2 regions of the Mesorhizobium sp. BR-1-1-10 genome follow, and region 1 is predicted to be linked to the other one. Evidence: predicted binding sites of a transcription regulator. Region 1 holds the regulator's gene; the other holds the start of a gene.
The links. Region 1 encodes PhoB, which activates phosphate uptake and scavenging genes when phosphate is short. Its sites were predicted from a motif close to TGTCATNNANCTGTCAT; they were not measured.
Positions count from the first base shown of each region.

Region 2: a site for PhoB is predicted at 3,861-3,877, ahead of LB555_RS15410 (ceramide glucosyltransferase). Genes of this name have one in related genera too.

Region 1 is NZ_JAIUIL010000014.1:117,951-125,183, forward strand. It holds gene pstC (phosphate ABC transporter permease subunit PstC) at 1-925, shown strand, start outside; gene pstA (phosphate ABC transporter permease PstA) at 929-1,780, shown strand; gene pstB (phosphate ABC transporter ATP-binding protein PstB) at 1,777-2,580, shown strand; gene phoU (phosphate signaling complex protein PhoU) at 2,606-3,313, shown strand; gene phoB (phosphate regulon transcriptional regulator PhoB) at 3,333-4,022, shown strand; gene LB555_RS26025 (ROK family protein) at 4,025-5,260, opposite strand; gene xylF (D-xylose ABC transporter substrate-binding protein) at 5,525-6,565, shown strand; gene LB555_RS26035 (sugar ABC transporter permease) at 6,803-7,233, shown strand, end outside.
Region 2 is NZ_JAIUIL010000006.1:288,359-295,591, forward strand. It holds gene LB555_RS15400 (2'-deoxycytidine 5'-triphosphate deaminase) at 1-1,095, opposite strand; SAM riboswitch at 1,255-1,332, shown strand; gene LB555_RS15405 (O-succinylhomoserine sulfhydrylase) at 1,389-2,579, shown strand; gene LB555_RS15410 (ceramide glucosyltransferase) at 2,610-3,761, opposite strand; gene apaG (Co2+/Mg2+ efflux protein ApaG) at 3,981-4,373, shown strand; gene LB555_RS15420 (Hsp33 family molecular chaperone) at 4,448-5,479, opposite strand; gene argF (ornithine carbamoyltransferase) at 5,644-6,555, opposite strand; gene LB555_RS15430 (aspartate aminotransferase family protein) at 6,572-7,233, opposite strand, start outside.

The sequences.
Region 1 (7,233 bases):
ACGGTTCGCGTTGACCGATTCGATCTTCCATGGGCTGACCCGCGCCGCCGCCATTCTCGTGCTGGTGCTGCTCGGCGGCGTCGCCATCTCGCTGTTCGCCGGTTCCTGGCAGGCACTGTCGACCTTCGGCTTCTCCTTTCTGACCACCGAGAGCTGGAATCCCGTCACCGAGAAATTCGGCGCCCTGGCGCCGATCTATGGCACCATCATCACTTCGGCCATCGCCATCCTGATCGCTGTGCCGCTCGGCATCGGCATCGCCATTTTTCTTACCGAGCTTTGCCCGCGTCCGCTTCGGCGCCCGATCGGCATGGCGGTGGAACTGCTGGCCGGCATTCCTTCGATCATCTACGGCATCTGGGGCCTGTTCGTGCTGGCACCGTTCCTGCAGACGACAGTGCAACCTTTCATCATCAACGTGTTCCACGGCATTCCCGGCCTTAACAGCCTGTTTGCCGGGCCTCCTTATGGCATCGGCCTGCTGACCTCGGCGATGATCCTGGCCATCATGATCCTGCCTTTCATCACCTCGATCACCAAGGATGTGTTCGATACGGTGCCGCCGGTGCTGAAGGAGTCCGCCTACGGCATTGGCTGCACGACCTGGGAGGTAACACGCCGGGTCGTCGTCCCCTACACCCGCATCGGCATCATGGGCGGCGTCATGCTTGCGCTCGGCCGTGCACTCGGTGAAACCATGGCGGTCACCTTCGTCATCGGCAACGCCCACCGGATCAGCGCCTCGCTGTTCGCGCCGGCAACGACGATCTCGGCAACCATCGCCAACGAATTCACCGAAGCCGTCGGCGATCTCTACACTTCCTCGTTGGTGGCGCTCGGCCTGATCCTGTTCGTCATCACCTTCCTCATCCTTGCCATCGCCCGCTACATGCTGATGCGCATCGATGCCCGTACCGGAGTCTGACCGATGTCGACAGCCGCATCGCTTCACCAGAGCCGCAAGCGCAAGAACGGCGTGATGATGACGCTCTGCGTCGTCGCCGCCGGCATCGGCCTTGCCTGGCTGGCGCTGATCCTCGGCGCGCTGCTCTATAAGGGCCTGTCGGGCGTTTCGCTCTCAGTGTTCACGGAAATGACCCCGCCGCCCGGTGATGCCGGTGGCCTGCTCAACGCCATCTACGGCAGCATCGTGATGACTATTATCGGCATCGTCGTCGGCACGCCGATCGGCGTGCTGGCCGGCACCTACATGGCCGAATATGGCCGCTTTTCGAAGCTCACCACCGTGGTGCGCTTTATCAACGACATCCTGCTGTCGGCGCCCTCAATCATCATCGGCCTGTTCGTCTACGAATTGATGGTGCGGCCGATGGGACATTTCTCGGCCATCGCCGGTGCCGTGGCACTGGCCATCCTGGTCATTCCCGTCGTGGTGCGTACCACCGAGGACATGCTCAACCTTGTGCCGAACGCTTTGCGCGAGGCCGGCACGGCGATTGGCGCGCCGCGCTGGGTGGTGATTCGTTCGGTGGCCTACCGCGCGGCGATGTCCGGCATCGTCACCGGCATATTGCTGGCCATTGCCCGCATTTCCGGCGAGACGGCGCCACTTCTTTTCACGGCGCTCAACAACCAGTTCTGGTCGAGCAATCTCAATGCGCCGATGGCCAGCCTGCCGGTGACCATCTTCCAGTTCGCTCTCAGCCCTTACGAGGAATGGCAGCAACTGGCGTGGACCGGCGCACTCATAATCACATTGACGGTTCTCGCGCTCAGCATCTTTGCGCGCAGCCTGACCGGACGCAGAGAGGACAAATGAGCCAGATGTTGTCTCCAGACATGACGATTGCGACAGACGCAGCCGCCAAGGCGAAGATCGAGGTCAAGAACCTCAATTTCTACTACGGCCAGTCGAAGGCGCTGAAGGACATCACCTTGTCGCTGCCCGAGCGCAGCGTGACGGCCTTCATCGGACCATCGGGTTGCGGAAAGTCGACGCTGCTGCGCGTCTTCAACCGCATCTACGAGCTCTACCCCAAGCAGACCGCCGAGGGTCAGGTGCTGCTCGACGGCCAGAACGTTCTCGACCGCTCGCAGGACCTCAACCTGTTGCGCACCAAGATCGGCATGGTGTTCCAGAAGCCGACGCCGTTCCCGATGTCGATCTATGAGAACATCGCCTTCGGCGTCCGCCTCTACGAGAAGATCGGCAAGGCCGAGATGGACGGCCGTGTCGAGCAGGCGTTGAAACGCGCCGCGCTGTGGAACGAAGTCAAGGACAAGCTCAACGCCAGCGGCCTCAGCCTGTCGGGCGGCCAGCAGCAGCGGCTTTGCATCGCCCGCACCGTGGCGGTCAAGCCGGAGGTCATCCTGCTCGACGAGCCGGCCTCGGCGCTCGACCCATTGTCGACCGCCAAGATCGAGGAATTGATCGACGAGTTGCAGGCCGACTACACGATCGTCATCGTCACCCACAACATGCAGCAGGCCGCGCGCGTGTCGAAGCAGACGGCTTTCATGTATCTGGGCGAGCTGGTCGAATTCGACAAAACCGAGAAAATCTTCACGTCGCCTCGCGAGAAGCGCACGCAGGACTATATCACCGGCCGCTTCGGCTGATCTCACGCATACGAGGACCAGGATCATGGCCGAACACACAGTCGCAGCCTTCGACGAGGATCTCGGACAGATCAGCAGGCTGATCAGCGACATGGGGGATCTCGCCGGCACGATGGTCGGCGGCGCCACCAAGGCGCTGCTGAATTCCGACAACGCGCTGGCACAGCGCGTCGTCTCCGACGACGCCATCATGGACGCGCGCCAGCGCGAACTCGATGATCGCGCCATCACCCTGATCGCCAAGCGCCAGCCGATGGCCGACGATCTGCGTCATGTCGTCGGCTCGATCCGCATGGCGGGCGATCTCGAACGCATCGGCGACCTTGCCAAGAACATCGCCAAGCGCGTCGGCTCGGTCGGCCTCACCGCCACGCCGCGCGACCTGTCGCATTCCATCGACTCCATGGCGCAGCTGGTACTGATCCAGGTGCAGGGCGTCGTCGAGGAATATGCGGCGGGCGATGCCGCCGCCCTCGCCAAGCTCAGGAATGACGACGAACGCATCGACGTCAAATACACTTCGGTCTTCCGCGAACTCCTGACCTACATGATGGAGGATCCCCGCAACATCACGGCTTGCACGCATCTTTTGTTCTGCGCCAAGAATCTCGAACGCATCGGCGACCATGTGACCAACATCGCCGAGAATGCGTATTATGTGCTGACCGGCACGCAACTGCCCGCCAACCGTCCGAAGCAGGACGAGACGGCGATGTCGGTGCCGGCGGCTTGACGGCAGGGATGATCGATCGATGATCGCGCCACGCATCATGGTGGTGGAGGACGAGGAGCCGCTGGGCGTGCTCCTCCGCTACAACCTGGAGTCCGAGGGTTACCAGGTCGAGGTGGTGACACGCGGCGACGAAGCCGAGATACGCCTCCAGGAAAACGTGCCCGACCTCCTGGTGCTCGACTGGATGGTGCCGGCGGTTTCCGGCATCGAACTCTGTCGGCGCCTGCGCATGCGGCCCGAGACGGAGCGATTGCCGATCATCATGCTGACGGCGCGCGGCGAGGAGAGCGACCGCGTGCGCGGCCTCTCGACCGGCGCCGACGACTATCTGGTCAAGCCGTTCTCGACGCCGGAATTCATGGCCCGGGTCAAGGCGCTGCTGCGCCGCGCCAAGCCGGAAGTGCTGTCCAGCGTGCTCAAGGTCGGTGACATCGTGCTCGACCGCGAATCGCACCGGGTCTATCGCAAGAAGAGCGAGATCCGGCTCGGACCGACCGAGTTCCGGCTGCTCGAATTCATGATGCGCCATCCCGGCCGCGTGTTCTCGCGCAGCCAGTTGCTCGACAATGTCTGGGGCGAGACGATCTACATCGACGAGCGCACCGTGGATGTGCATGTCGGCCGCCTGCGCAAGGCGGTCAACAATGGCCGCATGCCCGATGTGATACGCACCATCCGTGGCGCGGGCTACGCAATCCGCGAGGATTGAGATCAGGCCACGTTCTTGCCGGATCTCACCTGCACGCCCGGCGCGAAGATCTCCTGGTCGACGAAGGTGAGCGCGCGCATGGCGCAGCCCTCGCGGATCAGCGGCAATTCGTTCGGCTCTGTATCGAAGGAAATCGACGTCGAATGCTGGCCGCCGGCGGTCTGGGCGATGGCCTCACGCAAGGCCGGCTCGATCAGATCGAAGGCGGCGGCGCTGACGCCGACCATCGCAACCGGCGCCGGATCGATCAGCGCGAACAGGCTGCCAAGGCCATAGCCCAGCGCCTCGCCGGCCTTGCGATAGGCCTCGCGCTCCGGTCCGTCTCTTTCGCGCGCCGTAGCCGCCAATGCGCGCATGTCGGCGTCGCTGACGTCGACCGGTTTGGCGTCCTCACCCATCTTTCCTGCATTACGCCAGATGGCATAGTTGCCGGCATAGGCCTCGACGCAGCCGCGCCGCCCGCAGCGGCAGAGCGCGCCGCCCGGGCGATGGATCATGTGGCCGAACTCGCCGCCGGAGGAATGGGTGCCGGTGAACAGCTCGCCCTTCAGCACCAGGCCCATGCCGATGCCGTGCGAGAGCAGGATGGCGATGAAGTCGTCGCGGTAGCGCTCGGGGTCGCGCCAGCGCAGCGCCACAGCCATCATGTTGCAGTCGTTCTCCATGGTGGCGGGGATGCCGAATTCGGCTTCGAGTATATCGGCGAAGGCAATGTCCGTCTGCGGCGTGATCGGCGACCACAGCATGGCGCGCGCCTCGGTGTCTGTGATGCCCTGGATCGCCAGCGCGATGCGGGCAATGCTGGCGACATCGAGGTCGGGATCCTCGAGGCGGCGCCGGACGATGGCCACGCATTCGCCGATCAGCGCCTCGCGCGACATGGTCAGCGTGTCCAGCCGGCGCTGCTCCTCCGATATCACCTGGCCGGCGTAGTCGATGAGGGCGACGGAGAGGAAATTCAGCGACAGCACCACGGTCATGACCGCCGCGGCCTCGGGGTTGAGACAAAGGCCCACCTGCGGCCGGCCGCGTTTCAGTGAGCCGGCCTCGTTCGGCTTGCCTTCGCTCAGGATACCTTCGCCGATCAGGTCGGCTGATATCGCCGATATGGTCGAGTGGCTGAGGGCGGTAGTAGCGGCGATCTCGGTGCGCGAGGGCTGGCCACCCCGGCGCACGGCTCCAATCACCATTGCGCGGTTGCGCCGGCGCAGATCGTCGTGGCGGATTCCGACCGACATCATTCCCTCCCCGTCGCCGTGGTTCTTGACGCCCCCTCGAACACCTCCGGCAACGGGTCGAATACTGGCAGAAGCGGCTGGGGCTGTCATTTATTTATTGCGGGGCTCGAAAAAAGGCTTCTGGCACCTCAAAATGCGTCAGAATCAATGTTGACAGTGCTCAGGCGATGGACCAGTGTTTTTTCGAGGCTCGAAAAAATAGGGCCTTTGTGCCGGCCTTAGGGCCAGTTTGGTCGCGCCACACGCGGGCGCAGGGAGGATATCATGAAGAGATTCACAGTCGCCATTCTGGCGGGTGTCGCCATGTCGCTGACGCTGGCGTCGGTCGCGCAGGCAAAGGACAAGGTCATCGGCGTGTCGTGGTCCAACTTCCAGGAGGAGCGCTGGAAGACCGACGAGGCGGCCATGAAGAAGGCGATCGAGGCCGCGGGCGACAAGTACATTTCCGCCGATGCGCAGTCCAATCCCGGCAAGCAGCTGACCGATGTCGAGAGCCTGATTTCGCAGGGTGCCAATTCGCTGATCATCCTGGCGCAGGACGCGTCGGCCATCGGCCCGGCGGTACAGAAGGCGCTCGACGAGGGCATTCCGGTCGTCGGCTATGACCGCCTGATCGAGAACAAGGACGTCTTCTACCTGACCTTCGACAACAAGGAAGTTGGCCGCATGCAGGCCCGCGAAGTGTTCAAGGTGAAGCCTGAGGGCAATTACGTCTTCATCAAGGGCTCCGGCGCCGATCCGAATGCCGACTTCCTGTTCTCGGGCTCGATGGAAGTGCTGAAGGCGGCCATAGACAGCGGCAAGATCAAGAATGTCGGCGAAGCCTATACGGACGGCTGGCTGCCCGCCAACGCCCAGAAGAACATGGAACAGTTCCTCACCGCCAACGACAACAAGGTCGACGCCGTGGTCGCCGCCAATGACGGCACCGCCGGCGGCGTCGTCGCGGCGCTGACGGCGCAGGGGCTCGCCGGCACCGTGCCGGTCTCCGGCCAGGACGGCGACCACGCCGCGCTCAACCGCATCGCGCTCGGCACCCAGACCGTGTCGGTGTGGAAGGACGCGCGCGAACTCGGCAAGAACGCCGCCGAGATCGCCTCGCAACTCGCCGACGGCAAGAAGATGACCGACATCGCCGGCGTGAAGGACTTCACGACGCCTGGCGGCAACACCGTCAAGTCGCTGTTCCTGACCCCGGTGGCCATCACCAAGGACAATCTCAACCTCGTCATCGACGCCGGCTGGATCAAGAAGGACGAAGTCTGCACGGGCGTTGCCGCGGGCAGCGTCGCGGCCTGCAACTGAGCTTGATCGCCTGAAAAGTCGGAAACGCCGCGGCGTGGAACGGTCAGTGTTCTGAACACTGGCCGTTCCAATTTCCTTGTCTTCGCAATTCCGGACGAAAAACCCTTACGCACTTTTCCTGGAATTGCTTCCAAGCCGCGGCGTTTTCCCGACAAGATTTGTGTTTCCGCCGCTGGCGGCTAACTTCTGGGCTCTGGTCCGGCTCCGCGTCAGACGGCAAGCCGCTGGGAGGACATCATGACCGACACGACCTCAACCTCGCAGGCCGATACGGCGCGTGCGTCGGAACTCGGCGCGGTCGCGCGTTTCCTGAAGGCGACCGAGATCGATACCCGCATGCTCGGCATGATCGGCGCGCTGCTGCTGATCTGGGTCGCGCTGCATGTGATTTCGAGCCTGCGTCTTGGTGTCAATCCGCTCGATTTCGACAGCCGCACGTTCCTCACGCCACGCAATCTGTGGAACCTGTCGGTGCAGACGTCCGCGGTCGCCATCATGGCCTGCGGCATGGTGCTGGTCATCGTCATGCGCAACATCGACCTGTCCGTCGGTTCCGCCGAGGGCTTGATCGGCATGGTCATGGGCTTTGCGCAGGTACATTTCCTGGTTCGGTTCGTAGGACTTGAACTCGGCAACCCATGGATCTGGGTCCTGGCACTAGTCATCGG
Region 2 (7,233 bases), on a different contig from region 1:
TTAGCGCACGGCGCGGAAATGCTTTGACAGCTTCAGGCCCTGCGCCTGGTAGTTCGAGCCGAGATCGGTGCCGTAGAGCGCCTGCGGTCGCTTCAGCATATGCTCGTAGACCAGCCGGCCGACGATCTGGCCGTGGTCGAGGATGAACGGCACTTCGTGGCTGCGCACTTCGAGCACCGCCCGGCTGCCGGTGCCGCCGGCCGCCGAATGGCCGAAACCCGGATCGAAAAAGCCGGCATAATGGACACGAAACTCGCCGACCAGCCGATCGAACGGCGTCATCTCGGCGGCGTAGAGCGGCGGCACATGCACCGCCTCCTGGCTGACGAGGATGTAGAACTCGTCGGGATCGAGCACCAGTTCGCCGGCGCGGCTCTTGTGGATCGGCTCCCAGAAGTCGAGGACATCCTGCGCGGCGCGCTTGTCGACATCGACGAGGCCGGTGTGGTGCTTGCCGCGATAGCCGACCAACCCATCCTTGTCGCCATTGAGGTCGATCGACAGCGCGATGCCGCCGCCGGAAATGTTCGGCGGCTCCGTGGCGACCAGCATCTCGGCACGATGCAGCTCATGCAACTCGGCTTCCGAAAGCAGCGCGTTGCCGGTGCGAAAGCGGATTTGAGACAGGCGCGAACCCGTGCGCGCGATGATCGGAAAGGTGCGCGGGCTGACCTCGAGATAGAGCGGACCGTTGTAGCCGGCGGCGATCTTATCGAACTCATGGCCCCGATCGGTCATGACGCGGGTGAAGATGTCGAGCCGCCCGGTCGAGCTCTTCGGATTGGCCGAGGCCGAAATGTCAGCCGGCAGGGCCAGACTTTCGAGCAGCGGCACAATATAGACGCAGCCGGTTTCGAGGACCGCGCCTTCGGTCAGACTGATCTCGTGCAGTTGCAGCCGATCGAGCTTTTCCGACACCTTGTGGTTGGGACCGGGCAGGAACGAGGCGCGAACCCGCCAGGCCTTTTCGCCCAATCTGAGATCAAGGCTCGCCGGCTGGATCTGGTCGGCATCAAGCGCGCGCGGCGACTTCAGCGCGCCGGACCGGAACAGCGCCGATATGTCCTGATCGGGAAGAATGCCTGTCTGCCGCAAAGTCTGGCTCCGCCCCAAGACTGGTCTCTTTCGTTTGCAGGTTCTTGTTTGTTGCAGGTTCTTGCCGCAAAACCGCGGGGCACTTCTGCGGAACCTGCCTTGGTACAAACGTCTTAATGAAGCCGGCAATTGACGCAAGCGTGGCGCGGGTCTAAAGGGTCGTTATCCCGTGGTGATTTGGCCGGTCGGCTTGCAGCCACGTTAAACAAGTCGCTAAAGGACCGTCGGGCCGCAAGGCCGTATGGACCGGTTGCGACTTTCGCGGCCGGTTTTTTTGTGTCTGGAACAAAGCGATGAGCACCAAGAAGCGCAACTGGAAACCTCAGACGGCACTCGTGCATGGCGGAACCCTGCGTTCCGGCTTCGGCGAAACCTCCGAGGCGATGTACCTGACCCAGGGCTATGTCTATCAGACGGCGCAGGCCGCCGAGGCCCGCTTCAAGGGCGAAGAGCCTGGTTTCATCTATTCGCGCTACGCCAACCCGACCGTCGACATGTTCGAAAAGCGCATGTGCGCGCTTGAAGGCGCCGAAGACGCGCGCGCCACGGCGTCGGGCATGGCGGCGGTGACGGCTGCCCTTCTGTGCAGCGTCAAGGCCGGCGACCACATCGTGGCCGCGCGCGCGCTGTTCGGCTCCTGCCGCTGGGTGGTCGAGACGCTGGCGCCGCGCTATGGCATCGAGGCGACCTTGGTCGACGGCACCGAGATCGCCAATTGGGAAAAGGCGGTCAGGCCGAACACCAAGCTGTTCTTCCTGGAAAGCCCGACCAACCCGACGCTCGAGGTCGTCGACATCGCTGCCGTCGCCTCGCTTGCCAATTCGATCGGCGCGCGGCTGGTCGTCGACAATGTCTTTGCCACGCCGCTGCAACAGAAGCCGTTGCAGCTTGGTGCGCACATCGTCGTCTACTCGGCCACGAAGCACATTGACGGCCAGGGCCGCTGCCTGGGCGGCGTCATCCTGTCGGACAAGAAGTGGATTGACGAGAACCTGCACGACTATTTCCGCCACACCGGTCCCAGCCTGTCGCCGTTCAACGCCTGGACGCTGCTGAAGGGCCTGGAAACCTTGCCGCTGCGCGTGCGCCAGCAGACCGAGAGCGCCGGCAGGATCGCCGACTTCCTGGCCGGGCAGCCGCAGATCGCCCGCGTCATCTATCCCGGCCGTGCCGACCACCCGCAGGCCGATATCGTCAAGAAGCAGATGTCGGGTGGCTCGACGCTGATCTGCCTCGACGTCAAGGGCGGCAAGCCGGCGGCCTTCGCCCTGCAGAACGCCCTCGACATCGTGCTGATCTCGAACAATCTCGGCGACGCCAAGAGCCTGATCACCCATCCGGCGACGACCACCCACAAGAACCTCAGCGATGAGGCCCGCGCCGAACTCGGCATCGGGCCAGGTACGCTCAGGCTGTCGGTCGGCCTGGAGGATACGGACGATCTGCTGGAAGATATCGCCCAAGCCTTGAAGGCCGCCAAATAGGTTTCGTCCAGGAAGCGTCGTCAGCAGCGATCAGGCGCTCGACGGCGTCTCCTCCAGTTCCGCCGTCTTGGTCCGGATGGTCATGGCGTTGCCGCGCCAGTCGACGGCGCCGCCGAGCCAGCCGCGCGCCCAGATGGCCGGGAGCATGACGTCCCGCGCGACCGTCGCCGCGATCATGCCCGTCGAGACGTGCCAACCCTTGGCCAGGGCCAGAGCGCATTCCGGAAGATAGAACGCAGCCAGCACGGCAATCGCGGTCGCCCAGAGACTAATGCCGGCGCTCGCCGCGGCAATCAGCGCAAGAACCAGCGGGACCGCCGCACCAGTCAGGATCTCGGGCGCGAAGAACAGCGGGAAAGTGACGCGGCGCAGGCGCGCCCAGCGGGCCTGGCGCGACCAGATCTCGCCAAACGTGCGCTGGCCGAGCGGCTGCTCGAAGGGGGCGGCAACGAGGTTGACACGCAGGCCGAGGCCGTTCACCAGCTTGGTTGCGGCGGCGTCCTCGGCGATCTCGGCGGCCAGCGCGCGTATGCCGCCATTGGCGTCCAGCATCGGCTTCTTCCACAGCATGCTCTTGCCCTGCGCGAAGCCGAGGCCGAGCGCCGCGCCGGCATACTGCCAGCGGGCCTGCAATGTGTTGAGGAAGGCGCATTCGACGTCGGCCCAGAAACCATCTGGCCTGGAGCCGATCGGCGTCGAGCAGACAAGGCCGGTACCGTGCTGCCACGCCGCCATCATGTGCTCGACATAGTCCCTCGGCATCAGAACGTTGGAATCGGCAAGAATGACCCAGTCGTGGCGCGCCGCTTCCCAGCCTTTGACGCAGTTGTTGAGCTTTGGATTGGCACTGACACGGTCGTCGCCGATCAACAGCCGGGCCGGCACCTGCGGAAACCGGGCAATCGCCCTGTTTATCAGTTTGACCACCGGGTCGTCGGCATGGGCGACGCAGAAGATCAGTTCGTAGCGTGGCCAGTCGAGCGCGAAGGCGCGTTCCAGCGTCTCATGTGTGAATGGCTCGACGCCGCGCGACGGGACGACAATCGACACCGCCGGCGATCTGCCCGCCGGCGGGGCAATCGTGGTGCGCCGTTTCAGCTGTGAAGCGGCAAGCAGGATGCTGGCAGCGTTTGAGAGGATGAGTGCGGTCGAAAGCGAGGCGGATATGAGAGTGAGTTCCATCGAGATCTGGTCACTCCGGAAGTCGGCCCGCGTCGCGGCCGTTTTCAACAGTTCGACAGAGGGCCGAGTCGCCCGGTTCGCGCACACCACCATTGTCGTGTGTCACTTAAATGACATTCTTTGCCGGCACCTGCGTTTCAATCCCAGGCGCGACAGGACGCGCACGTTGACCTGCTCACCGCGAGCGTCGAAAGTCGTCGGATTGTTTTGGAGCCGCTCATGTACCGCGCCGTGACGCGCAACATCGAAGTGCAGGTCAGGCCGTTCTATCTGGAGGATCGTTCAGATCCCCAGGAGAACCGCTACGTCTGGGGCTATCAGATAACGATCGACAACCAGTCTGACGAGTTCGTGCAGCTTCTGTCGCGCTATTGGCACATCACCGATGGTGCCGGCCGGGTCGAGGAGGTCCGCGGGCCGGGCGTTGTCGGCGACCAGCCGGAACTCAATCCCGGCGACAGCTATCAGTACACGTCCGGCTGCCCGCTCTCGACACCCTCCGGGATCATGGTCGGACGCTACACGATGCGCAACAAGCGCGGCGAGACGTTCGACATCGCCATCCCAGCCTTCTCGCTCGATCTGCCGGGGACAAGGCGCACAGTGAACTGAGGGCCGACGGTCGCGCCGCCCCTCATCCGCCCTTCGGGCACCTTCTCCCCGCGGAACGGAGAGAAGGAAACGCTTTACTGAGCCGCAAACTCGGCTGGATCGAAGTCGTACTGCGTCGAGCAGAATTCGCAGGCGACATGGATGCCGCCATCCTCGGTGCTGTCCTTGATCTCCTGCGCGGAGAAGCCTTCGAGGATGCCACGGATCTTGTCGCGGGAGCATGAGCACTGATCGGCCACGGGAACGCCGCCGAAGACGCGCACGCCATGCTCATGGAACAGACGATACAGCAGCCGCTCGGCGCCGATGGTCGGGTCGATCAATTCGGTCGGCTCGATGGTGCCGAGCAAGGCCAGGAGTTCCTGCCAGGAATTATCGGCCGGATCGTGGACTTCCTCGCGCGGATCGCCGTCCCCACCCGGCAGGTCCGGAATGCGCATGCGCTCGGGCGATTGCGGCAGGAACTGCGCCAGGATGCCGCCGGCGCGCCATTGCTCGCGCGCGCCGCCGATCCCGGGCGTCAGCAGCTTGGCGACCGAGAGCCTGATATCGGTCGGGATCTGTTCCGACTGACGGAAATAGGTGCGCGCCGCGTCTTCCAGCGTTTCGCCGTCGAGCTGGACGATGCCTTGGTAGCGCTGGGTATGGGCGCCCTGGTCGATGGTCAGCGCCAGCACGCCGCTGCCAAGCAGCGTCTGCTGGGACGTCTCGCCTGCCGCGACCAGTGCTTCGAGCCGATCCGCATCGAAGCGTGCATAGGCGCGCAGTGCCGAGGGCGTGGAGAAGTCCGCGACCAGCATGTCTACAGGCCCGTCGGTACGGGTCTGCAGGATGAACTTGCCTTCGAATTTGAGCGAGGTGCCGAGCAGAACGGTCAGCACGCAGGCTTCCGCCAGCAGGCGGGCGACCGGCTCGGGATAATCGTGGCGGCCAAGGATGGCGTCGAGCATCGGCCCAAGCTGGACCGTGCGGCCGCGCACGTCGAGCGGACCGACCTCGAAGGGAACGACGTGATCGTCGCCGGCGTAGCCGAACTCGCCGAGTTTGGGGTGATGTTCAGTCACTTGATGGCTTTCCAACATGACAAAGCTCCAGGGCGCGGCCATGCGGCCCTGGTGGGCACATGCGTCCAAACGCGCTTGATTTGCGTGATGCGGCGCAGATAGGCATCGCGCCGCCGCAGATCAAGCGCCTGGGCATTTCAGGCGCCTGGGCATTTCGGGCGCCCAAGACACTTCAAGCCCCAAGACACTTCAAGCACCAAGACACTTCAAGCACCGAGGCACCAGGCAAGCACTGCCTTCTGGGCATGGAGCCGGTTCTCGGCCTCGTCGAAGACCACCGAATGCGGCCCGTCGATGACCTCGTCGGTCACTTCCTCGCCGCGATGGGCCGGCAGGCAGTGCATGAACAATGCATCCGGCTTGGCCTTGGCCATCAGCGCCGCGTTGACCTGATAGGGCGAGAAGACATTGTGCCCGCGAGCACGGTGTTCCTGTCCCATCGACACCCAGCAATCGGTGACGATGCAGTCGGCCTGGTCGACGGCTTCCTCGGGCGAGCGGGTGAAATGCAGCTTGCCGCCATGCGCCTTGGACCAGTCGACATGCTTCTGCGCCGGTTCGCTGCCTTCGGGCACGGCGACGTTGAGATTGAAGCGGAACCGTGCCGAGGCCTCGAGCAGCGAGTGCAGCACATTGTTGCCGTCGCCGGTCCAAGCAATCGTCTTGCCGGCCACCGGACCGCGATGCTCCTCGAAAGTCATGATGTCGGCCATCAGCTGGCAAGGGTGGGTGTCGTCGGTCAGTCCGTTGATCACCGGAACGGTGGCATTCTCGGTCAGCTCCAGCAGCCGCTCATGCGAGGTGGTGCGGATCATGATCGCATCGACGTAGCGCGACAGCACCTTGGCGGTGTCGGCGATTGTCTCGGAGCGGCCGAGCTGCATCTCGGTGCCGGTCAGCATGATGGTCTCGCCGCCGAGCTGGCGCATGCCGACGTCGAAAGAAACGCGCGTGCGCGTCGACGGCTTGTCGAAGATCATGGCCAGCACCTTGCCTTCGAGCGGCTTGCTCCGCTCGCCGGCCTTGAGACGCGCCTTTCGCGTCACCGCATCATCCAGCATGAAGCGCAAATCGCCTTCGGAAACGGTGGAAAGATCAGTGAAATGGCGAACTGACATCAGGAATGGTTCCGGATTACTTCGCGGCGGCGGAGGCGATCGCCTCCGACAGGCCCTTGGCGCCGGCGCGGATGCGGTTGAGCGCTTCGTGAATCTCGGCGTCGGTGACGGTGAGCGGTGGCAGCAGGCGAATGACGTTGTCGCCGGCCGGAACCGCCAGCAAATGCTGGTCGCGCAGCGCCATGTTCACCTTGCCGTTAGGCATCGCGCATTTGAGGCCGAGCATCAGCCCGGTGCCCCTGATATCCTCGACAATTTCGGGGAATTCGTCGGCTATCGAGGCTAGCCCCTGCTTCATCAGCAGCGCCTTGCGCTGGACATCCTCCAGGAAGCCGTCTTCCAGAACGACGTCGAGCACGGCGTTGCCGACCGCCATTGCGAGCGGATTGCCGCCGAATGTGGTGCCGTGCACGCCGGCGGTCATGCCGACGGCCGCCTCGTCGGTGGCAAGGCAGGCGCCCATCGGGAAGCCGCCGCCAATGCCCTTGGCGATTGCCATGATGTCGGGCGTCACCGCGGACCACTCATGTGCGAACAGCTTGCCGGTACGGCCAATGCCGCACTGGACCTCGTCGTATATCAACAACAGGCCGTGCTGTTCGCAGAGCTGCCGCAGCCGCTTGAGCGACTGTGTCGGTACTGGGCGGATACCGCCCTCGCCTTGCACCGGCTCGATCA